DNA from 3 places in the Clostridium pacaense genome. Region 1 is predicted to be linked to each of the others. Evidence: riboswitches for the same ligand, from Rfam matches in the RefSeq annotation. Region 1 holds a riboswitch; each other region holds the start of a gene.
The links. A riboswitch is a leader RNA that binds a small molecule or an ion and turns the genes downstream of it on or off. The one in region 1 is predicted to bind thiamine pyrophosphate.
Positions count from the first base shown of each region.

Region 2: linked by a shared signal. The riboswitch ahead of thiC (phosphomethylpyrimidine synthase ThiC) and the one ahead of thiS (sulfur carrier protein ThiS) in region 1 are both predicted to bind thiamine pyrophosphate.
Region 3: linked by a shared signal. The riboswitch ahead of thiW (energy coupling factor transporter S component ThiW) and the one ahead of thiS (sulfur carrier protein ThiS) in region 1 are both predicted to bind thiamine pyrophosphate.

Region 1 covers NZ_JAJFEB020000011.1:145,534-153,449, reverse strand. Annotated here, with positions in the region: gene thiH (2-iminoacetate synthase ThiH) at 1-938, opposite strand, end outside; gene LK536_RS47840 (thiazole synthase) at 1,034-1,825, opposite strand; gene thiF (sulfur carrier protein ThiS adenylyltransferase ThiF) at 1,885-2,526, opposite strand; gene thiS (sulfur carrier protein ThiS) at 2,529-2,726, opposite strand; TPP riboswitch at 2,924-3,026, opposite strand; gene LK536_RS47825 (ABC transporter permease) at 3,140-3,967, opposite strand; gene LK536_RS47820 (ABC transporter ATP-binding protein) at 3,984-4,754, opposite strand; gene LK536_RS47815 (polysaccharide deacetylase family protein) at 4,957-6,447, opposite strand; gene LK536_RS47810 (HIT domain-containing protein) at 6,573-7,034, shown strand; gene LK536_RS47805 (alanine/glycine:cation symporter family protein) at 7,123-7,916, opposite strand, start outside.
Region 2 covers NZ_JAJFEB020000005.1:211,514-219,429, forward strand. Annotated here, with positions in the region: gene LK536_RS40880 (family 1 glycosylhydrolase) at 1-920, opposite strand, end outside; gene LK536_RS40885 (beta-glucoside-specific PTS transporter subunit IIABC) at 944-2,866, opposite strand; gene licT (BglG family transcription antiterminator LicT) at 2,866-3,717, opposite strand; gene thiC (phosphomethylpyrimidine synthase ThiC) at 3,969-5,276, opposite strand; TPP riboswitch at 5,385-5,495, opposite strand; gene LK536_RS40900 (winged helix-turn-helix transcriptional regulator) at 5,575-5,940, opposite strand; gene LK536_RS40905 (DUF2156 domain-containing protein) at 6,079-7,119, shown strand; gene LK536_RS40910 (metallophosphoesterase) at 7,212-7,754, opposite strand.
Region 3 covers NZ_JAJFEB020000010.1:76,468-84,383, forward strand. Annotated here, with positions in the region: gene LK536_RS46545 (anthranilate synthase component II) at 7-588, opposite strand; gene LK536_RS46550 (anthranilate synthase component I family protein) at 585-2,150, opposite strand; gene thiE (thiamine phosphate synthase) at 2,669-3,352, opposite strand; gene thiM (hydroxyethylthiazole kinase) at 3,339-4,181, opposite strand; gene thiW (energy coupling factor transporter S component ThiW) at 4,214-4,759, opposite strand; TPP riboswitch at 4,827-4,936, opposite strand; gene LK536_RS46570 (M29 family metallopeptidase) at 5,202-6,353, shown strand; gene LK536_RS46575 (SLC13 family permease) at 6,407-7,678, shown strand; gene LK536_RS46580 (LysR family transcriptional regulator) at 7,753-7,916, opposite strand, start outside.

The DNA of each region.
Region 1 (7,916 bases):
GTGGAGATGGTGATGCTGGCCCACGGCATCAGGAGGCGGTAAGCGCATACCACCTGAAGCAGCTGTGTCTCGTGTACATCCATGGGATTGATTCTGTCATTGTTGATGATCGGCCGGAGCCTTGGACAGGAAAATGCAATCTCAGCATGGGGGTATTTCCTCTGAATGAGCCAGGCGTGGCAGCCGGTTGCGAATGCGTCTTTGCGGAAATCCGCCAGCCCCAGGAGGGCGCCGAAGCCAACGCCCCGCATACCGCCTTTAATGGCCCGTTCCTGTGTGTTGAGACGGTAAGGGAAACATCGTTTATGACCGGACAGATGCAGGGTTTCGTATTTACCGGAATCATAGGTTTCCTGGAATACCGTTATATAATCAGCCCCGCATCCGTGGAGATAGGCATATTCATCCGAATTAAGGGGATAGATTTCCAGCCCGATGACCTTAAAGTAGTTCCTTGCAATCCGGCAGGCCTCCCCGATATAGGGGACCGTGGATTGGCTGCGGCTTTCGCCTGTAAGTATCAGGATTTCCTGCAGGCCGGTGGCGGCAATGGCTTTCATTTCCTCCTCAATCTGTTCCGGGTCAAGCATTGCCCGCCGGATCTTGTTCTTGCAGTTAAACCCGCAGTAAATGCAGTAGTTTTCGCAGTAATTGGCAATATAGATGGGAGTGAACATCTGGATGGAGTTGCCGAAATGTTTTCTTGTCTCTGACTGTGCCGCCCTGGCAATCTCCTCAATGAGGGGCTGCGCGGCGGGGGAGAGGAGGGCTGCAAAATCCTCAAGGTTTCTCATGTCATGGTTCAGGGCGGCCTTTACATCGCCCGCCGTATAAGACGCCGGGTCATAGGCCTCCATCAAGGAAAGGACCTGGCGGTCAATGCCGGAATCAAGGACCTCCATGTCCGGGAGATAGGCCATGTGGTCGGTCCGCTCCATTTCCAGGTCCTGCTGTACCTGGGTGTTCAGTATACTTTTATTCAGTACATTGGTTTCATTCTTGTTATTGGACATAGCATCTGCCTTTCTGTGGTTCAGTCATGAAGGAATCCGGTCAGGGGGGAGGAGGCGCTGGCCTGCTTATCCAGGGTTCTCCCGAGTCCGGCCAGGTATGCCTGCCGCCCGGATTCAATTGCCAGCTTGAATGCATGGGCCATGGCGGGCACGTCCCCTGCGGTTGCAATGGCTGTGTTGGCCATGATGGCAGCCGCCCCCATTTCCATTGCCTCGCATGCCTGGGATGGACGTCCGATTCCCGCATCCACGATGACTGGAAGGTCAATCTCGTCAATGAGGATCTGGATGAAGTCCTTTGTGCACAGCCCCTTGTTGGTTCCGATGGGAGCGGCCAGGGGCATGATGCACGCGGCGCCCGCATCGGCCAGGTCCCTGGCTGCGTTCAGGTCCGGGTACATATAGGGCATGACCACAAAGCCCTCCTTTGCAAGGATTTCGGTTGCCTTCACGGTCTCGGTATTGTCGGGCAGCAGGTATTTCGTGTCGTGGATGACCTCTATCTTTACAAAGTCCCCGCAGCCTGCAGCCCTGGCAAGGCGTGCTATGCGCACGGCTTCATCCGCATTCCTGGCCCCGGAGGTATTGGGCAGAAGGGTGACATGCTCCGGTATATAGTCCAGTATGTTAGCAAGCCCTCCTTCATTTGCCCTGCGCAGGGCCAGGGTGATGATCTGGGCATCTGCCTGTTCCACGGCAGCGTGGATTAAATCCAGGGAATATTTGCCTGAACCCAGGATGAAACGGGAGGTGAAGGTATGCCCTCCCAGGATGAGCGGGTCGCGGTCTTTCTCAATGATGTTGTCTGTCATGGTATGAAATCTCCTTTTTAATATGTTTGATGTGTCTGCTGTGGATGTTTCAACACGCCCTACGCCTCCTCCTCACCGAGGATCAGCCGTACAATCATGTTGGCCTGATGGGCGGCGCAGAGCATTACCCTGGGCGCCATGAGGCCGTATCCGGATTCAGGATCCGAGATGCCGTCCCCGCAGAGGTAGAAGTGTTTCCCTGCTTTCCTGGTAATCACGGCATTGCTGCTGCCATAGCCGGCCATGCCGGATGCGGCCACCAGATATTTGCCGGGGAAATGGGCCAGTATGCCGTTGGCCAGCATGGCCTTGGCCTGGGGACGGTCAAATGCCTCGCAGATAATGGTTTCCCGGTCAAACAGGGAAACCAGGTTATCCTCTGTCACCTTCACGCAGTCCGTGTAAATATCCAGATATGGGTTAATTTCCCTTAGTGCGTCTGCCAGCGCATCTGTCTTGTATCTTCCCAGATGCCTGGCCGTATACTGCTGCCGGTTCAGGTTGGTAATGTCCACCACGTCATAGTCGATGAGATGCAGGTGCCCCACGCCGATCCTTGCCAGCGCTGATGCCACATGGGAGCCAAGCCCTCCAAGCCCTGCCACGGCAATCCGCGCATGGTCCAGCCTTTCCTGGACCTCTGGGGTATGCCGTTCCCGCAGGGCTTCCTGCAGCTGTTCCCTGGTCACTGTATCAGCCATAATCATCCTCCTCCTACAAAATTTACGATTTCCATTACATCACTGTCCGTCAAAGCGGTTGCGTCATAGCTGTTTTTAGGCAGTATGCTGCCGTTCAGCTCCACGGCAATGCGGTCCAGACGGTAATTGTGTTCCAGAAGATATGTCCGGACGGACACGGGCTGCGTCAGTACGACGGTAATGCCATTGATGACTGCCATTGTTCCACCTCCTTTCCCTGCGGGATTGTTGTGCGATATCAGCATAAAAAAAGTTCACGAAGCAATACACCCGCGGTGGTGCACCCCTTCGTGAACATCTGCTCACTCTGTTTACCAATATGGATTTTAAGGCAGCCGGATGTAAGATATCTGGCTTTAACGCAATAAAAAACGGGAATACCAAGGTATTCCCGCATATAAGCTGCTTCATGGGTCCCTACGTTGGCATTATCCAAATCAGGTTCATGGGTCGAAGTTCACAACTTCCTCTCAGCCTATCAATAAGCTCCCCTATTTATGGAAATCAGTATAAGATATGGAAGGGGATTTGTCAACAGGAAATTTGTGATCTGCCTGTCTGCAAAAGGCAGCATCCTCACTGGACCGTAAGGATACTGCCTCCATACCGGCGCCTAACTAAGCTTACTTATCCTCTTTTCCGCATACGCGATAATCTGGTACAGCACCCCGGACACAATACAAAGTATCACAATGGAGGTCACCACCATGGTCATGGCAAAGGTCTGGGACCCATAGGTAATCAGATAACCAAGTCCGGCCTTGGCGGACAGGAACTCGCCGATGATGACGCCCACCAGGCACAGCCCGATGTTCACCTTCATATTGCTGATGAGCATGGGCAGGGAACCTGGAAGCAGGACCTTTACCAGCACATCCTTCCGGTTGCCGCCCAGGGAGTATATCAGCTTGATTTTCTCCGTATCCATCTGGGTAAAGCCGGTGTAGAGTGTGAGGATGGAGCCGAACACGGCCACGGATACGGCTGCAACGATGATTGTCTTCATGTTATTGCCCAGCCACACGATGAGAAGAGGGGCCAGGGCTGATTTCGGAAGGCTGTTTAAAAGCACAAGGAATGGCTCCAGCACCTGGGCCACGCTTTTGCTGGACCATAAAAGCAGGGCGCAGGCCAGGCCAAAAACAGTGCATAGGGCAAAGCTTACAAGGGTCTCCAGCAGGGTCACGCCTGTGTGGAGGAACAGGCTGCCGTCCCGTGTCATGCTTACCAGGCATTTGGCAATCATGGTGGGGGAGCTGAAGATGAAGCTGTCAATCCAGTGCATGTCAGCCGCCAGCTCCCAAAGGGCCAGAAGAAGCACTAAAAGCATGATGCGGCAGATGGTGACCTGGCGGTGGCGGCGCAGTTCCCCTTCCACAAAGGCCTGCTGGGCCACGGACATTTCACATGTGCCGCAGTTTTTCCTACCCTGTTCCTGCATGGTATAACAAGGGCCGTTATGATTCATATGTCTTCAGCTCCTTCCATACGGTATTAAAATAATTGGAAAATTCCGGGCAGTTACGCCTGTCAAGGGAGCGGGTGCAGCCTTCCGGGAAATCAATGGATAAAACGGACTTCACCCGTCCGGGCCGCGCGGACAGCACGACAATACGGTCGGCCACACTGATGGCCTCAGACAGGTCGTGGGTCACCAGGATGGCCGTTTTATGGGTCCTTCGTATGATGGAGCTGATATCGTCGCACACGGACAACCGTGTCTGATAGTCCAGGGCGGAAAATGGCTCATCCAGCAGCAGTATATCCGGCTTTAAGGCCAGGGTCCTGATTAACGCGGCCCTCTGGCGCATGCCGCCGGAAAGCTCGGAGGGCTTTGCATATTCAAATCCGGCCAGGCCATAGGCGGACATCATATCCAGAAGTTCAAGCCTGGCAGGTTCGTCCAACCGTTTTTGTATTTCAAGTCCAAGGGAAATATTGGAGAAGATGTTGCGCCATTCAAATAAATGGTCCTTCTGCAGCATATAACCGATAGCAGAGTGTGTCTTGGACAGGGGGGCGCCGTCAATGCTGATGGTCCCCTTTTCAGGCTGGGTCAGCCCGCTGAGCATGGTCAGGAGAGTGGATTTTCCACAGCCTGAAGGTCCCACGATAGCAACAAATTCCCCGGCAGACACATCAAATGATATATTGGAAAGGGCCAGCGTCTCACCATCCAATGAGTGGTAGGAGTAGCTGACCCCATTTACTTCCAGTTTGGGAATCATGAAAAAGCTCCTTTCAATTAGAAATCAATTCCTTGATTTATTATATGTTGACAACTGGAAACAGTTCGTGCGTTCTTGCCTGTACATGTGCGACGGGGAAAAATAAGAATGGGGAAGCCGTATCTGGAAAAAGAAAAATAAAACAGGCAGTGTGCGGTCTGCTTCGTCATGAAGCGGCCGGCACACTGCCTGGGTTTATATCTTACTGGTAACTCCATTCCACCGGAGTAGGTCTTGCGGAATCAAATATCTGCGCCGCATCGAATAAATCACTTAAACGTTTTTTGGAAGGGTCTGTCTGGGTCATGTCCTCATAAAGCCGGTAGCCGTCCAGGTTCCTCCTTGCCATGCGCAGATAGTTATTACCCATCTGCATCCAGTATGGGGTGCTGGCATCCACGTTGCAGAAATACCGGAAGCCCTTGGACTCCAGATACTTAAACCGCGGGTTGTCCTCCTTATATGCATGCCAGTCAGCAATGTCATTGCCGTAAGGATAGAGCAGGATATCCGTGGGACCGATCAGGGATTCCACCTCGGCTTCCCACTTGTCCGTGTCCGCGCGGAAACGCTCCTCGGAGATGGCAAAGCCGTCCTCCGGATTCTTGGCCACGCCCAGCTGCAGATGGCCCCAGCTGTGGGAGGCCAGCTCCCAGCCATTGTCCCTTAAGCACTGGGCCACCTTGGCGGCCTGTTCCCGGTCCGCCTCATAGGTGGGGCTATCGGAATACTTGGAGGCGGCTGTCCGGTAACCCAGGATGCCTTCATATCCGGTAAATGCAATGATGGCCCTTGCGCCCTTGTATGAGAAATCAGGATGTTCCTGAATGAAATCCTCCAGCAGGGGAACCAGGTCGTAGGAGCCGGTGGACACACTTCCATCGTCCATGGTCATCTCACAGGTGGGCTTACCGTCCGCGCCAATCACAATACGGCTGGCAAAGCCATCCCCGTCCATGTACGGGTAGTAACAGACATCGTCCTGTGACATGACGAATGGCTTCTTACCCTCCGGCAGCATGATGTTGCCCTTCACGAACCGTTTATTGCCGTTTCCATCCGCCTCTTCATAGGCAATGTCGTGGATCCGTACCAGCACATAGCCACGTTCATACATGGATTGGAGCATTTTCATGAATTCATCCTTAGTGGTCATGACTGAATTATAGCCCCCGCTGTCCTTGTCCCCGTCAAATGCCTTGGAAGTATCCATAATCAGCGTGTGGAAGAATACATGGGTAATCTGGTTCATATCGGCGGGTACCAGCGCCGCCTTTTCTGACTCATACCGTCCCAGTGCTTCCTGCATCCTGGCTTCGGTAACGTCCATGCCGCTGTTGTTGATGAGGTCAATGGCCTTGTCATAATCGTAGCCCAGCGCCAGCCTGTCTGCCTGGGCAATGAGCCTTGAAACATCATCCTGGATTACCTGTGTCTCCTCCGTGGACGGTACGGGGCTGTCCCCTCCGCCTGAAGAAGGGCCTGCCTGGGCAGAGGATACAGCCGCCTGGACAGAACCCTCCGGCCCGGTGGGCTGTTTCCCCAAAACAAACCGGTAGAGGGTGAAGACACCGCCCCCTACCAGTAGTGTGATTGCCAGTAATACGATGAATGTCGGAAGATGCCGCGACATCATGGTTAATTTATGTCTGCGCCTGCGTGCCTGCCTGCGTCTGAAATCTGCTTTACTCATAAATCTGCTCCTATATGTGATACTTGTGTATCATTATAGCATAGAAATGGAAAAGTTGGTACATAGAAAGAAAAACAAATATTGGAATTGCATTTATCATCCATTAGTGGTATGTTAAAACCGGAATGAAATCAAACATAAAGGAGATAATGGTCATGGAAGAGATGGTAAAAGATACGAATTGCGCATATTGCATGCAGGGCGGGCTGGTTGCCAAATTCGGGTATCCTGTATGTGAAATGAAGACAGGCTTCCTTTATATATTCAAGGAGCAGAGCAAGAGGGGAAGGGTGATCCTGGCCCACAAAAAGCATGTGAGCGAGCTTATAGACCTGACCGACGGGGAGAGGAATGATTACTTTGCGGAGATTGCCCAGGTATCCAGGGCCGTGCACAAGGTATTCCACCCGGATAAGGTGAATTACGGCGCATACGGCGACACGGGCCACCACCTGCATTTCCATATTGTCCCTAAGTATGAGGGCGGCGAGGAATGGGGCGGTACCTTCGAGATGAACAGCGGGAAGACCATGCTCAGCGATGAGGAATATGAGGAGATGGCAGAGGCGCTGAGGAAGGCGCTGTAGGCATGCTGATATCATGAAAGACGGGATGAATCCTGCTTTGATGCAGGAACCCATCCCGTCTTTTATGATGCCAGGACTTGAGAGGCAGTTACTTGCCGCATGGCTGATTTTTCATGTACTTTTCCTGATAATCATTAAATACTTTCATGAATGTACCGGATAAGAACAGCAGTGCGACCGCGTTGGGGATGCACCAGAAGCCGGATACGATATCGACCACGGTCCATACAAGTTCCGGGGTCTTGCCAAGGGAAATGAATCCGGGAACCAGCCAGACCAGCCTTATGAGCAGCTTGGCCGCATTGGAGCCGGATGCCTTTGGGAAGATGTAGAAAAAGGCGGACTCGTAGTTGATTTCCCATCCGACCATGGTGGAGAAGGCGAACAGGCAGAGGCAGACCGATACGATGATAGGTCCCATGTTTCCGTAGGTGGAGGCAAATGCGGACTGGGTCAGCGCCACGTCCTTAAGGCCGCTCTGCCAGATTTCCGGGCCGCTGCAGATGATGGCCAGCGCTGTCATGGTACAGACAACCAGCGTGTCCACGAATACCTCAAAGGAACCGTACATGCCTTCCTTGAAGGGGTGGGCCGTGATGGCTGTTGCGTGGGTGATGGGGGAGGTACCGCATCCGGCTTCGTTGGAGAAGGTACCGCGGGCAGCGCCCTGCTTGATGGTCATGGCAACCGTGCTTCCTGCCAGTCCGCCTGTAGCGGAAAGGGGAGTGAACGCATGGGTGAAAATGGTTGCGATTGCCTGTGGGACCTGGGTGATGTGGGTAAGGATGATGCCCAGGACCGTGATGATATAAATCACGCACATGACAGGGGTTACCTTTTCACAGAACTTGCCGATTCCGGTTACGCCGCCGATCAGTACGG
Region 2 (7,916 bases), on a different contig from region 1:
ATGAAATCAATGGTTCCATTCTTAAAGCTTTCCGCGTCCTCCTCAACGCCTTCCGGCACAATGCCCATCTTCTCATATTCCTTCAGCTTGTAGCGCGGAAAGCATCCCATGCACATGGCGTCCACCTGATAGAAGTCCCTATACATCTCCCGGAAGGCCTGGAACGCATTCTCAGGCTTACAATTGTAGGCATAGACGGGCTGAAGCCCGAATACGCATCCTATCTGGTTTTCCGGGTCTATACGGTGCCCAAGCTCCACTGCCCTCACGCCTGCCGCCGTCATATTATACCCTACTGCCGCCAGTGTCCTGGCAGGATCCTCCATCTCTGAAAACTTCAGCCCCGCTATCATATAGGTAAAGATATCCGATGCTTCGGTCGCCGGGTCAATGTGGTTCATCTCATTGAATGTGACCCAGTACCTTACCTTTCCCTTCAGCGCCCGGAACATGGTCTCACAGTATCTCAGATAAAAACCAATCAGCTTCCTGTTGGTCCATGAACCGTACCCCGTCACCAGATGATACGGCATTTCAAAATGATACAGCGTCACAATGGGTTCAATCCCATTGGCAAGCAGTTCGTCCACCACATCCGCATAATAGCGGATACCTTCCTGATTCGGCTCTTCCTCATCCCCCATGGGATAGATTCTGGACCAGTCCACAGAGATGCGCAGGGCCTTAAATCCCATCTGCGAAAATAATCCGATATCCTCCCTGTAGCGGTGATAAAAATCAATTCCCCTGTGGGATGGATAATATTTCCCGTCCTCAATTTCCTTACAGATTTCCCTTGGGACTTCGTGGGAGCCGCTGGTCACCAGATCCATGATTGCAACTCCCTTTCCGCCCTCCTGCCATGCTCCCTCGCACTGATGGGCCGCAATGCTGCCTCCCCATAAAAAGTCATCTCTCATCCTTATCTGCTCCTTTAAACACTCTAAAATACAACACTCAGGCAATCTTCATCCAGACGGATGTTCTCACATACAGCGGGAATCACATCCAGGAAATGGGTTGTATTGGTGACAATGACCATGATGGTCGTGTCATAGCCCTCCCCTTCAATGGCTTTCATATCCGCTTCCACCAGAAGCTGTCCGCGCTCCACCCGCTGTCCCTGCTCTATATGGGCCGTAAAATGTTTTCCGTCCAGCTGCACCGTATCGATACCGATATGGATTAAAAGCTCCACGCCGGAATCGCTTTTGATTCCAATGGCATGTTTGGTTGGGAACAGGCATACCACCTCTCCGCTTACAGGCGCATAGACCTGGTTGCCCGAAGGTTTTATGGCTATCCCCTTTCCCATGGCCCCGCTGGAAAATGCCTTATCTTCCACCTGTGACAGCTGAACCACCTCACCTTCAGCCACTGCCATCAGTGGTTCCCTGTGGATATTCCCGCCGTCCGCGTTTCCTGCCTCCGGACCGTCCTCAGCTGATTCAGCCGGGGCCTGGCTGGCCGGCTGTTTTTTGCGGGCTTTTCCGAACCGGAACAAGGAGGTTCCTTCTTTCTGCGCCTCCCCTTCCGGCTGGCACAGGATAAAACCAGCAATGGCTGCAGCCACAAATCCAATGGCAACCGCTGCTATCATATAATAGAAATTATTGAAATCATTGACACCGATATAGGAAGGAAGGCCTGCCAGCCCCCATGCCATGGTATATGTCTTAACCCCCATCAGTCCTGCAAACAGTCCTCCCAGCCCTCCGCCGAATATGACAGCCAGGAACGGACGGCGGTATTTCACAAACACACCGAACACAGCCGGTTCCGTACAGCCTAAGATAGCCGAGAAGCTGACCGTGCCGAATAATTCTTTCTGTTTCGCATCCTTTGCACGGAGGAAATATCCAAACATGGCGCCTCCCACTGCAATGTCGGAGATGGTGCAGGCTGCCAGGAACAGGGGGTCGTATCCCATTTCCGCCAGGAAGGCCATGACCACCGGCATAATGAAGTTTCCGGCTCCCATCATGATCAAGAATGGCTGGATTGCCGCATAAAAAGCCACCACGCTCCAGTTGCCCAGGGTATTGGCCAGGAAGGTACATACAAAACTGATTCCCTCGCCGATCCAGGTTCCGATGGGCCCAAAGAACATCAGGGTAACGGGCAGGGTTATCACCAGGGTAAATACCGGAATCAGGAAATACTGCAGAAGGTTAGGTATGACCTTCTTAAGGAATGCCTGCACATATCCCATGAACCACACTGCCAGCAGGATTGGGATAAAGGAGCTGGAGTAGGTTATGGCCGGAAGGGGAATCCCGAATACGCTGAGTCCTTCCACCCCGTTAATGGAAGCAGAGAGCAGGGTTGCCGCCAATGCCACCGCAAGGTAGGGACTGGCGTTCAGGCGTTTGGCGCATGCCATGGCCATGAATACGGGGAGGAAGAAGAACACAGCCCCCCTGATGGAGTCCAGGACAATATAGGTGGGGCTGTCCGCCGACACCAGTCCCATCAGGGATACCAGGGACAGAAGGCCTGCCAGCATACCTGCCGCGATGATAGGTTCCAGTAGCGGTGTCATGGATTCCGATACCAGGTCAAGGGCCGCCTTAAACGGATTCTTCCTGGTCCTGGCCTGGGGTCCTGATGCCTCTGTGCTGATTCCCAGCATGGATATCAGTTCCTCATGCACCTCTGAAACATGGGTTCCGATGATGATCTGATATGCCACGTCATTGGACACCACGTCAATCACCCCGTCCATGGCCTTAATTTCTTCTGTTTTTGCCTTGCTCCGGTCCTTTAATGTAAAACGGAGCCTGGTCATGCAGTGCACGACCGCGCTGATATTATCCTTGCCGCCTACCAGGCGGATGATGTTTTCATTCATTGTCTGATATTTCATCAATCTTCCTCCTTCTTTTCATTTCTGTTCGTAACCCTGTGTATATGCAGGATAAGATATGTTTCCTCATCGATGGTCAGTTCCATCTTAAAATTTTCTTTAATGTACGCCCGGATTTTTACAGCGCACCCATATGCGGCAGGATACAGCATCCTGACCTGGGAATTCAGCGCCTTGTCATTATCCTCAAATACCTGTCCGGCCTGAAGCCGCTGTATGAAATACTGCAGATGGGTAATAAGGCGCATATAGTTCACAGATGACTCATCCAGACGTATATTATAGTGATACTGGATGATGGACAGGATATCCTTAAGGACCTGCATGGCCTCTATCGTCTCCTTCAGGTCCTTCCCCTCGGACTGCAGGTTGACGAAATGAAGTGCAATGGATACCGCCTCATCCTCAGGAAATTCCACATGGAACCGTTCGTTTAACAGCTCCAGCGCATGCAGGCCGATCTGGAAATGCCTGGGATAGAATTTCTTAACCTCCCAGGTCAGGGGGCTGCGGATAAACTGCCCTTTCCCCGCACGTTTCAGTGCAAAGTCAATATGATCCAATAAGGTCAGATATAAATAATCATTTGCCTTCTGCCCCAGCAGCAGCTCGCCCTGTGCAATGACATCATTGACAATGTTCAGATATTCCTCGTCCGTGTTGGCGAGCAGGTAGCTGAAGTGTTCCAGCATATCATTGGAGTCTAAAACATATGTTTTCTCGATTTCATTTTCTCCTATGGACTGGCCAGCCTTTTTTCTGAATGATATGCCTTTGGAGTAAACAATCAGTTCACTGCCCCCTTTTTTCACCACTGCAACATTATTATTTAAAATCTGACTTATCTTCACAATAAATCCTCCTTTCCAGAAAAAAAAACTCAAACTACACGGAAAATAAAAATTTTCAGTGTAATCTGAGTTCTGCCTGCGTACCAGTAACATACTCACTTCGTGACTCCCTAGTCACATAAGTTTTCTTTTCTAAGTTTTTCTCTGATTTTTATTCTATATAATAATTCTCACAATGTCAAGCCCTATTTTCATTTAAATTTATGGAATATTTACAGTACCTGGAAAGCTGGCTTAGGCAAGTCCGCCTGTCATTCATCAAATATGCTGACACTCTCCCCTTTCAGTATCCGGTTCATATTCTTAACCGCGCAGAAATTGCCGCACATGGAGCAGGTGTCCTCTTTCTCCGGCTTTGCGGACGCCCTGTACCTCCTGGCCTTTTCCGGGTCAATGGAAAGCTGGAACATGCGCTCCCAGTCCAGGTCCCTGCGTGCAGCGCTCATCTCATGATCCCACTGTGCGGCCCCTTTGACGCCCTTTGCAAGGTCCGCTGCATGGGCCGCAATCCTGGATGCCATGATTCCCTCCTTCACATCCTCCAGATCCGGCAGCCGCAGATGTTCCGCCGGGGTCACATAGCAGAGGAAGGACGCGCCGCTGGCAGCTGCCAATGCCCCTCCGATGGCAGCAGTTATATGGTCATATCCCGGCGCGATATCCGTGACCAGCGGACCCAGGACATAAAAGGGCGCGCCCTTGCAGATGGTCTGCTGTATCTTCATATTGGCCTCAATCTGGTTTAAAGGCATGTGCCCCGGTCCTTCGATGATGACCTGGACATTCTTATCCCACGCCCTCCTGGTAAGCTCCCCCAGCGTCACCAGTTCCTCTATCTGGGAAATGTCCGAGGCGTCCTCAATGCATCCGGGGCGGCAGGCATCCCCCAGGCTCAGTGTCACATCATACTCCTGGCAGATGTCCAGTATCTCATCAAAGTGTTCATAAAACGGGTTCTCCTGCCCTGTCATCTCCATCCATGCAAATATGATGGAACCGCCTCTTGATACAAGATTGGTCAGGCGTCCTGCCTGTTTAAAACGCTCTGCGGTCCGCCTGTTTATACCCACGTGGATGGTCTGGAAATCCACTCCGTCCTCCGCATGCATTTTCACGATATCTATCCATTCGCGGGAGGTGATATCCTTTAAGGGCTTGTGATAATACACCACGGCATCATAGATGGGCACCGTGCCTATGATGGCCGGGCATTCCCGGGTCAGCATCCTCCTAAAGGTGCGGGTATCCCCGAAGGAGCTTAAATCCATGATGGATTCCACTCCCATGCGGACTGCGTCATTGACCTTTAAAAGTTCCATATCCAGGTCCTTACAGTCCCTGGAGGTGCCCAGGTTAACATTGATTTTTGTCTTCAGCATGGAGCCGATTCCGTTTGGTTCAAGGCACCCATGGCGCCTGTTGGCAGGAATGGCCACCTTCCCTTCTGCCACCAGCCTCATCAGCTCTGCCGGTTCAAACTGTTCCTTTGCAGCCACCTTCCCAAGTTCCTTTGTCAGGATTCCCTTTCTGGCCGCATCCATCTGCGTTGTGTAGTTCATGTCTTTCCTCCTCTTCTTTTTGTGGTAAATAAAAATGGCCCACTCCGTCAAGGAATGGACCATGAATGAACTCATGCGCTGCATCTGCCGCGCAGATCAGATGCGCGGTTGATGTACTTCCATATTTTCCCTACGTTGGCATTATCCAAATCAGGTATAATAGGTCGAAGTTCGATTACTTCCTCTCAGCCTGCTTCACAAGCTCCCTGTTGTGGTTGTATCATATAAAAATCTTATTATATCCGTATCATCAGTTTATTCGGTATTGTTTTAAATGTCAAGCTTTAAATTTCAGCCTTTAAATGTCAGCCTTATTCTGCTCCCGCCTGGAGGGCAGACGGTGCTTCTCCCCCCACTCGCACATCATGTCCAGGATGGGAATCAGTGATTTGCCCCGTTCCGTCAGGCTGTATTCCACCTTAGGCGGTATCTGTGGATACTCTTCGCGGTGTACCAGCTGGTCGCCCTCCAGTTCCTTCAGCGTGACGCTGAGCGTCTTGTATGAGATTTCCCCAATGTACTTTTTCATCTCATTGAACCGCACCACCCCAAATTCCATAAGGGTGTAGAGGATTGTCATCTTATATTTGCCGTTTATAAGGGACAGGGTATAGCTGAATCCTGTCTCCCCAAGGCTGGCCTGTGATATGGAGCATTTTCCCATCTTACACTCTCCTTCAGGTAAGTACCATACTTCTATGTTAGTACCGCACCTTGATGTTCGTACTTGTAATTTATAATGATACTGTTAAAATTATAATATGTCTAAAAAGAAAAGTCAATCACGGAGCGTAATCATATAATGGATAAAACATGCAATAAAAAACAGACCGGGTCATGTACCGGCTCATGCTGTGCACAGACCTGCAGCTATCAGGTTTCGGGGAATACGGCCCTGTCCATGGATTGGGGCGGCAATGCCCCAAGCATCATCCGCAGCACCCCTATTGAGTTCAGGGAACTGTCCATCGCGGACCGTTCATGGATGGCCCCCATCCTGGCGGCCGAGGACAGCCTGGCATCCGATGGATGCTTTGGGACGTTCTTTCTCTGGGGAAGGGCGTATGGAATGACTGCGGCAGACCTGGGGAGCCGGATGATTGCCAGGTACCAAACGGAGGATGGACTGTTCTTCTCCTATCCTGCCGGCAGCGGAACACTAAAACCTGCCATCACCCAGATGAAGCGGCTGGCGGAACAGCTGGGACAGCCCCTTTTAATCAAGGGCGTGACCGAGGCGCAGAAGCAATGCCTCCTGACGGAATTCCCCACACAGTTCCGGTTTGAGGGACTTCGGGATAGTGCGGATTATATCTATGAGGCAGGAACCCTGGCCAGTCTTGGAGGGAAAAAGCTGCATAATAAACGGAACCACTGCAACCGCTTTGAACAGGAATGTCCGGACTGGCACTTTGAAGTGCTGGGACAGGAACATATAAACTCCTGCCTTGCCCTTCTGCAAAGCTGGGAAGAAAATCATGAAGGGCTTGAAAGCGGTATGCCGGAAGCGGAAAAGGAGGCCATCCTCACGGCCTTTAAACATTATGATGCCCTGGGGCTTACAGGCGGCGTCCTCTATGCCGGGGACCGGCTGCTGGCCTTTACCTTTGGTGAGCCGGTAGGCGGACATGGGTTTGATGTAAGGTTCGAGAAAGCCGATATCACGGTCCACGGCACATACCAGATGATTAACCGTGAATTTGTCCGCCATCTGCTTAAGGTCTATCCTGAACTGCACTATATTAACCGTGAGGAAGATATGGGGATGGAGAATCTGAGGAAGGCAAAGGAATCCTACTATCCTGCATTTATGCTGGATAAATATGCGGCCCGCTGGGAATAAGCGGACCGCTTCCTGTTTCAATTAATCCTGTTTCATGTAATCCGGCTTCCTTTCATCCGGCTTCCTTTCATCTGGCTTCCTTTCATCCGGCTTCATCCCCCCTGTTTTTTCCCTTTCCCATCCGCCTCCAGTATCCCTCTCCTGATTGCCTCAAATGCAATGGGCGCATATCCAATCCGCTCCACACAGGCACAGAAACTCCGTTCAGACACATCCGCATACATGGGGTTGTTGTGGACATGACCGAATATATTGGCATAGGGACTGTATATATTCACATACATGGGTTGATGGGATAGTATATAGAATTCATCTAAGACAACGGGAAGGAAACTCACCTCGCCGAATCCCATATCCATCCACCTTCGGCTGTCAAAATCCCTGTCATGGTTCCCTGCTATCAGGATCTTATGTCCATTCAGCCTTCCCAGTATGGCCGTTATCTCCCCTGCGTCCATACCGCAGGCAAAATCGCCCAGATGATAGACCGTATCTTCCGCCCCAACCACACGGTTCCAGTTTTCAATCATCTGCTCATTCATCTCATGGCCATCCTTAAAGGGTCTTCCCTCATATTTCAGTATTGCGCCTGCATCGCCAAAATGGGTGTCTGATATCATATAAATATTTCCCATAAAATCCTCCTGGTTGCCTTTTGCATTTTTTGTATATTTATATTATTTTATTTAATATCATGTTCATTTGATATGATTCATTTTACCACACCACCATGGCAAATCACAGGCCCATCGCAAATATTTAGGACTTAAAACATTTAGGATTGTTTCAATCCACGC
Region 3 (7,916 bases), on a different contig from region 1:
TGGAAATCACGCCGTACAAGCAAGTGAAAGGAAATTCCCCAGTATCTGTTTCCCATCCGGCGTCAGGATGGATTCCGGATGGAACTGAAGTCCGTAAACCGGATATTCCCTGTGCTGCACGGCCATCACTTCCCCTTCCTCCGAATCCTTTGCAATGATTTCAAGCTCCCCGGGCAGGTTTCCTTCCTCAGCCGCCAGGGAGTGGTATCTGGCGGCCTGTATCCTGGGCGCCAGCCCCTTAAACAGTGGTGACTGGTTGTTCACCTCAATGCTGCTCTGCTTTCCGTGCATCAGCTTCCTTGCGTGTGAGATGGTCCCTCCGAATGCTTCACAGATTCCCTGATGTCCAAGGCATACGCCCAGGATAGGCATCCTGCCCTTCAGTTCCCTCACCGCCTGTTCCAGGATGCCTGCATCCTTGGGATACCCCGGTCCCGGGGACAGGACCAGATGGCTGGGGGACATTCCCTTAATGTCATCTATGGTAATCCTGTCGTTCCTGACCACCCGGATGTCCGGGTCGATGCTTCCAATCATCTGCACCAGGTTGTAGGAAAAGCTGTCGTAATTATCAATCAGAAGTATCATTTATCATCTACCTCCCCTGCGTTCTTGATGGCGTTTATCACGGCCATTGCCTTATTTGCGGATTCCTCATATTCCAATTCAGGTACGCTGTCCGCCACGATTCCTCCTCCGGACTGGACCGTGACTGTCCCGTTCTGTTTGACCGCCATGCGGATGGCGATGCATGTATCCATATTTCCAGTAAAATCCAGATAGCCAAGCGCTCCTCCGTATATTCCCCTGGGGACCTGCTCCAGTTCCTCGATGATCTCGCAGGCCCTGATCTTGGGCGCTCCTGACAGGGTTCCGGCTGGCAGCAGCGCCTCAATGGCGGAACAGCCGTCGTATCCAGGTCTTATATCTCCCTCCACCTGGGAGCAGATGTGCATGATTTTCGAGTAGCGGTGTATCATCTTGTACTCGGTCACTTCCACGGAGTCAAAGGATGCAATCCGTCCGATATCGTTCCGCCCCAGGTCCACCAGCATGTTATGTTCCGACAGTTCCTTTTCATCTGCCAGCAGCTCCTTTTCCAGTCTCCTGTCCTCCTCATCCGTGGCTCCCCTGGGCCTTGAGCCGGCCACCGGGAACGTGGTCAGACGGCCGTCCTTCAGGCGGATCAGCGTTTCCGGGGACGTGCTTATGATTTCATCGTCATCTATGTTCATGTACACCATGTAGGGCGACGGGTTGGTGGTGCGCAGGACCCGGTAGGCGTTTAACAGGCTGCCGCTGTAGGGACTGGAGAACTGTCTGGAGATGACTGCCTGGAAAATGTCGCCGTCCAGGATGTATTCCTTTGTTTTCTCCACTGTATCACAATAGGCTTCCCTGGATACATTGCAGGTAAAAACGGGTTTGGATACGGATGTAAGCTTTTTCAGCGGGGCCGTCTCATTGATCAGGGATGCGATGGCCTCAATCTCCCCGCACGCCCTTCCATACTCCTTCATCAGGTATTCCAGGTACTGGGTTTCCTTTGGGCGGGAATCCGGGGAAGGAGGATTAAAGGCCACAAGCCCCTTGGCGCCCGGATTTTCCTCAATGTTCCTTCCGGTCCTCATGTTAACCACAATCCCGATTTTCTGCTTCAGGTGGTCGTAGGCAATCACCTTGTCAAACAGCATCAGGTCGTAATCATTGGCTTCCCCCCTGGAGATATGGAGGGTGGGTTCTGCATATCCAATCATGGCATATGCAAAATACCCCACGAACCCGCCTGTGAAAGGAGGTTCCCCGTCAAGCCTCGGGGACTGGTAACGGTTCAGGATTTCCCTTATGACCTGAAGGGGCTGGCTGGTGGGGATAGTCTGGGACGGTATCTCTTCCATGCTGCTTTCAATGGTTACCAGGCTGTTTTTGCAGGTCACCCGCATGACAGGGTCATACCCCAGGAAGGAGTAGCGCGCCCATTTTTCCCCGCCCTCAATGCTCTCCAGAAGATAGAAGCGGCTGCTTCTGCCAGCAATGCGGCGAAGCAACGTGATGGGGGTGACGATATCCGCGTACACCTCGCGGCAGATGGGGATGATATCGTATTTGGGGGAAAGATTCAGTATTTCTTCACAGGTTGGGATAATCATATGGGAATGTCTCCTTTCTGGTTGTGGGTGCGGCTGCAGGGCCAGTGTCATCCGGCTTACATACTCCGGGCGGTCCGGATGTTGATCATCTGCAAAAAAAGAAGCCTCCATCCCTAAGCTGACCAAATGTCAGCAGGGACAAAAGCTTCTGAAAACTTCTGCGGTACCACCCTGGTTGGCGTATTCCTGTTCCATGGAGTCCACCCCATGGATATAAAAAAGCATCAAGTCAAAAATAACCTGATGCTGTGTCATCGAACAAGAATTATAATACGCCCGCTCTGTAACGCACCATCATGCGTCCTCCCTGGTAACGGTGGGATACCCGTCAGCCCATACTCCCATCAGCTTAACACTGCTGGTTTCCAGCTGCCCTCGCAGGTCCATTCAGACTCTAATCCAACGCTCCCTTACACCGGCCGGAAGCTCTCTGTGCCTGGCATTACAATCTTACTTACTCCTGCTCAACAGTTTCTTATGTTTTGTTGAATGTTGAGCTTATTATAATCACATGATATTTAAATGTCAACTGTTTTTTGGAAATAACTTGAATTTTTATCACGGATTTTTATCATGGCTTCTTTTAGCCGGGCAGTAGCCAGGCATATGTCCTGTGCCGCGAAAATGCCGGAAACAATGGCTGCCCCGGCCACGTGGCTGCCTTCCAGAAGCCCGATATTCCCCAGGTTGATGCCTCCGATTGCAACCACGGGCACGTCCGAACAATCACATATGGACCGCAGGGTCTCCATGGTCATGGGCCTGGCATCGGCTTTGGTGGTGGTGCCGAAAACAGCACCGCTGCCCAGATAATCCGCGCCCTGGACACAGGCCCTTTTTGCCTGCTCCACGGTCTTGGCCGTCACCCCCAGTATCCGGTCAGGCCCCAGCAGCTTCCTGGCCAGGCCCGCATCCATATCATCCTGCCCCACATGAAGCCCGTCCGCGCCGCAGGCCAGGGCCAGCTCTATGTCATCATCGATAATCAGCGGGACCTGGTAACGCTCTGTCAATTTCCTGAGTTCCAATGCCTCGGCCAGCATCCGGTCATAATTTCCCTGTCCCAGGTTCTTTTCCCTGAACTGGACCATGGTGGCGCCTCCTTTCAGGGTTTCCTCCACCTGCGCAGACAGACTCCTGCCCTTTGTCCACGCCCTGTCCGTCACCGCATAGATTAAAAGCTGATTCCTATGAAATCTCAATTTTTTTCCCTCTTTCCAGCATCCCGTCATCCAGAATGCTCATATAGTCCGTCAGGTACATCCTAAAGCTGCCTGTTCCGCCTCCTGTCCTGACGGCCTTTCCGGCAGCCAGCTCCCCGCACAGGCCATGGGCGCATACTGCCATGGCGGCGGCTTCCGTCATGGCATCGGCTTCCGTCACAGGCGCGCCCACTGCGCAGAAAGCTCCGATAATCCCATCCAGCATACACCCGCTGCCCGTAATGCGCCCCATAAAGGGATGCCCGTTCCTTATCTTCATGACCCTGCCATGTCCGGCCACAACATCCGTTGTCCCTGTCATCACCACAACAGCGCCCGTACGGTTTCCAAGGGATACGGCGGCTTTTTCGGGCTGGTCCGTCCAATCGCCTGGCACGGAATCCACCCCGCACAGGTTCCCTGTCTCCATCCCCATAAGCGCCTGTTCCAGCATATGGATTTCAGAAACATTTCCCCGTATCACCGATGGCCTGACGGCCTTAAGGATCCTAAGGGCCGACACCCTCCGAAAGGCTGACGCAGTCACTCCCACCGGGTCAAGGATAACCGGATGTCCAAGGCCAGCCGCCTTTTTCCCGGCCAGGATCATGGCCTCAACCCGTTCCTCCTCAAGGGTTCCCATGTTCAGCACAAGGCTTTGGCAGATGGACGTGACGTCCTCCACCTCCTTAATCCCCTGGGCCATGATGGGGGAACCGCCAATGGCCAGCACCATATTGGCCACGTCCCCAGCCGTCACATAATTGGTGATGCAGTGGACACGGGGTGAGGTATCCCTTATTTTTTTTATCCATTCTATCTGTCTCATCTGTCAGTTCCTTCCGGGCTGTACCTGCAGCCCTACCTCCCCTGTTCCTTCACTGCCACGGACGGCTGCACATCGGCATCCAGCATATGCTTCATATACTTAAACGCCCCTGACTTACACAGCACGCCGATGAAGAACGCGGCAATCACGGTTCCGCACAGCGTACTCATAAGGAACGGCATCACGTAGGCAAAGATGGCAGCCTCCTTGCCCATCACCAGGGTGGCAACCGGATAGCACAGGATACCGCCCAGGATTCCCGTGCCGAAAACCTCGCCCCCATACGCCAGGGCCAGCTTACCCGTATGACGGTACAGCATCCCGCACACCAGCGCCCCTATCATGCTTCCAGGGAATGCCAGAAGGCTTCCGGTTCCCATCAGGTTGCGGATAAGGGAGGTGCAAAAAGCCATTGCCACCCCGTACCATGGCCCCAGGAACACGCCGGCCACCACATTGGCCAGGTGCTGCATGGGAAAGCACCTGGACGCCCCGATGGGGATGGAAAAGCCGGACAGCGACACCGCCACCGCCACCAGCATTGCGCTTACAGCCAGTTTCTTAATGTTCATCTTCATATCCATTTCCCTCCATATGAATTAAAAAAAGTCCATACCCCCGCGGGATATGAACCTTGATATACACAATGAAGCGCTTCATATTTCCCTACGTTGGCATTACCCAAATCAGGTACGATAGGTCGAAGTTCGATTACTTCCTCTCAGCCTGCATCACAAGCTCCCTGCTGTTACTTAGCATAGCACCGGCCATCTGTTTTGTCAATCCGGCCGTGGGAAATCCAGTTGGGAAATCTAGCCGAGAAATCCGGCATCTTTAATTTTATTAAAGTTAAGATAAATAATCTTTTATTCCATAGTTGACATCTCATATGGTATTCTTATACAAGAAGAGAAGAAAAAGTTTAACAATTTTAGGTATTCTGCTTAAGCATGGAATAAACCAAACAATTTTTATGCATATCCGGAAATGCATGAAAAGGCAAATGAAAGGAGAAATTGAATGTCAATACAGGTAGGTATCCCACAGGCAGCGATGAATTCGCTGATTGATCTTGTAGACAACGTTGCTGAGGTCAAACCTGGAATGGAGGTTGTAATTGTAGCCCATAAAGACGGGCTGTACGGCGGTGATAATCTGGTGGATGAGGAAGCCGTTTCATGGATGTCATCCGTGGTACAGTCGCGGGGCGCCCATTGTTCCATCCTTTGGCTGGACGATCCACAGGAACCGCATCACTGGCGCTATCCCCCGATTTTAAGAGGAGTTGTTGAGGAAGCAGACCTTGTGCTCTGTACTTCATTTGACATCACTACCACAGAGCTTGGGAATTTCCGCAGACATTTTGAGGATGCCCAGACATGGATGGTGCGCATATTCCCAACCACAGCACCCCTGCTGATGAGCAGATGGGCACAGACGCCTTATGAACTGGTCACGGCCATCCGCCATATCAGCTCAAAGCCGTTCATGAACCATATGTCCAGGTTTGTGCTGACCGATCCAAACGGCACCCATCTGGAAGGCTATACACTTGATCCGGTGAAGCGTCCCGGTATCCCGGGGCTGCCTTATGACTCCTACCGCAAACAGGTCCGGCATGTGTCGTTCTGGCCGGAATGGGTACATCCGCCTGTGAACTGCCAGGATATCAACGGCGTTTATTACTTCGACCGCATGCTCAGCTGGTGGTCCCGCTACATCGGGATCAGGCCGCAGTGGGAGGACTTAATCCGCCTGGATATCAAGGACGGCCGCATCGTAAAGATTTCCGGCGGTTCCGAGGCAGACGCGCTCCAGAGATTCTTAAAGGACATGGAAGGAAAGGTGGGCGATGGCATCTGGAAGTTCGATACATTCCATTTCGGCGTCCATCCCAATGCGGCGGTTACTGAGAATGAATGCCCCAATCCGCTTCACAGAAGGCTGATTGAGCACTCACATACATCGAACCTCCATGTACATATCGGCTCTGCCGGGGCAAATGAAAATTATGGCTATTACACACATATTACCGGAGACATCCGCCATGCAACACTGACGGTAGGTGATACCCTTGTATATGACAATGGATGGCTCTGCTGTCTGGAAGATCCGGAAGTACAGAAGGTTGCCGAAAAGTATCCGGGCCTGCCAGGCATTCCGAAACGATAAACCGGTGATGAATTTATATTGACACAAGTTGATGATGATTAGGGGGTTACAATATGGACTTTTCAGCAATTTCATTAATTGTATTAGTTCTGGTAATAATCGTTGCCTATATAACCAGGCTGAATGTAGGTCTTTTAGCGCTTGCAGTGGCCATTGTCCTGGCACGGTTCGGCGGAATCAAGGATTCCGTCATGTATGGCGGTATCAATCTGAACGTTTTCTGGACCCTGATTGGTATTTATTTCTTCGGGCAGTGTATGACACAGTCCGGGACACTGGCCCTGTTTGCCAAAAAGCTGATTACGAAACTGCCTGTTAAGGCAGAGGTCTGGCCGCTGATATGTTTTGTGTTTACCATGCTGTTTGCACTTTTAGGACCAACCACCATCCTGGCCCTGACCGTGGTGCCGCTGATTACCATTGAAATCGCGGGATACATCGGTGCCAATGTGGAATGTTCCATGATCCTGACCATGTTCGGCGGTCTTGCAGGCAGGATGACCCCGCTTGGCGGCAACCTGGCGGGACAGATTGCAATTGCGGAGGGCGAAGGCTTTATCGAGACAGGGGTTCTTTCCAAAATCTTTTTCTGGGACCATATCCTGGTCTGTACCATACTGGGAATTATTTACTATTTTGTGTTCCGCGGGTTCAAAAAGGATAAGAAGTATGTGTCGGAAGTGGAAGCGCTTAAGGATATCCCTGCCTTTAACAAGAAGCAGTGGATCTGCATGATCTGTATGTTTGCATTCATCCTCTTTTACGCCTTCACCCAGTGGCATATAGGATTCGTGGCAATCATCTTCTCCGTAATCATGATTGCAGCGGGCTGTGTGGAGCAGAAAGATGTGCTTGATAAAACCAAATGGGGAACTGTCATCATGGTTGCCGGCACCGGCATCCTGGCGTCCGTTGTCCAGGCTCTTGGCGGTATAACAATCCTCTCCAACTTTATCGGATATGTTGCAAACCTCCCCATCGTATCCGGGGTTTACAGCGCCGTATCCGGCGTGCTGTCCATGTTTACACACGCCATGTCGGTTCCGATTCCCATTCTTTTTGCAACCGTGGAAGAAACCATACAGAGCCTTGGGGGCACAAGGCAGGATATGTTCCGCTGCCTGGCAGCCATCGGCAGCGGCGCCTATATCGGAATGTCCTGTCCTATGTCACTGGCTGGCGCCAATGTATTCGCATGCTGGACATCTGTTGTGAATCCAGGTCCCAAGGAGCAGCAGAAACAGTTTGGTAAAATGATGCTGCTTGCATTCGTGTCAACCGTCTTAAGCGGCCTTATCTGGGTATTCATAGTAAGACTGTTTTAACCGATAATACACACAGAAAAAACCGGCCGGAAGCGCTGTCATTGCGCTTCCGGCCGGTTCTTATATGGCAGCTGCTAAACGCCTGCCTGCCGTTCTCCTGGACCGTGGCCGGACTTCAGGAGGATGTGTTCTATCAATGTGTGGGTTTTCTTATTCTGGAACTTATCCTTGCGCCATACCAGTGAAAAGGTGATGGGTATCTTCTCCGTCAAGGGGACCGTCACCACCTCCGGCCATG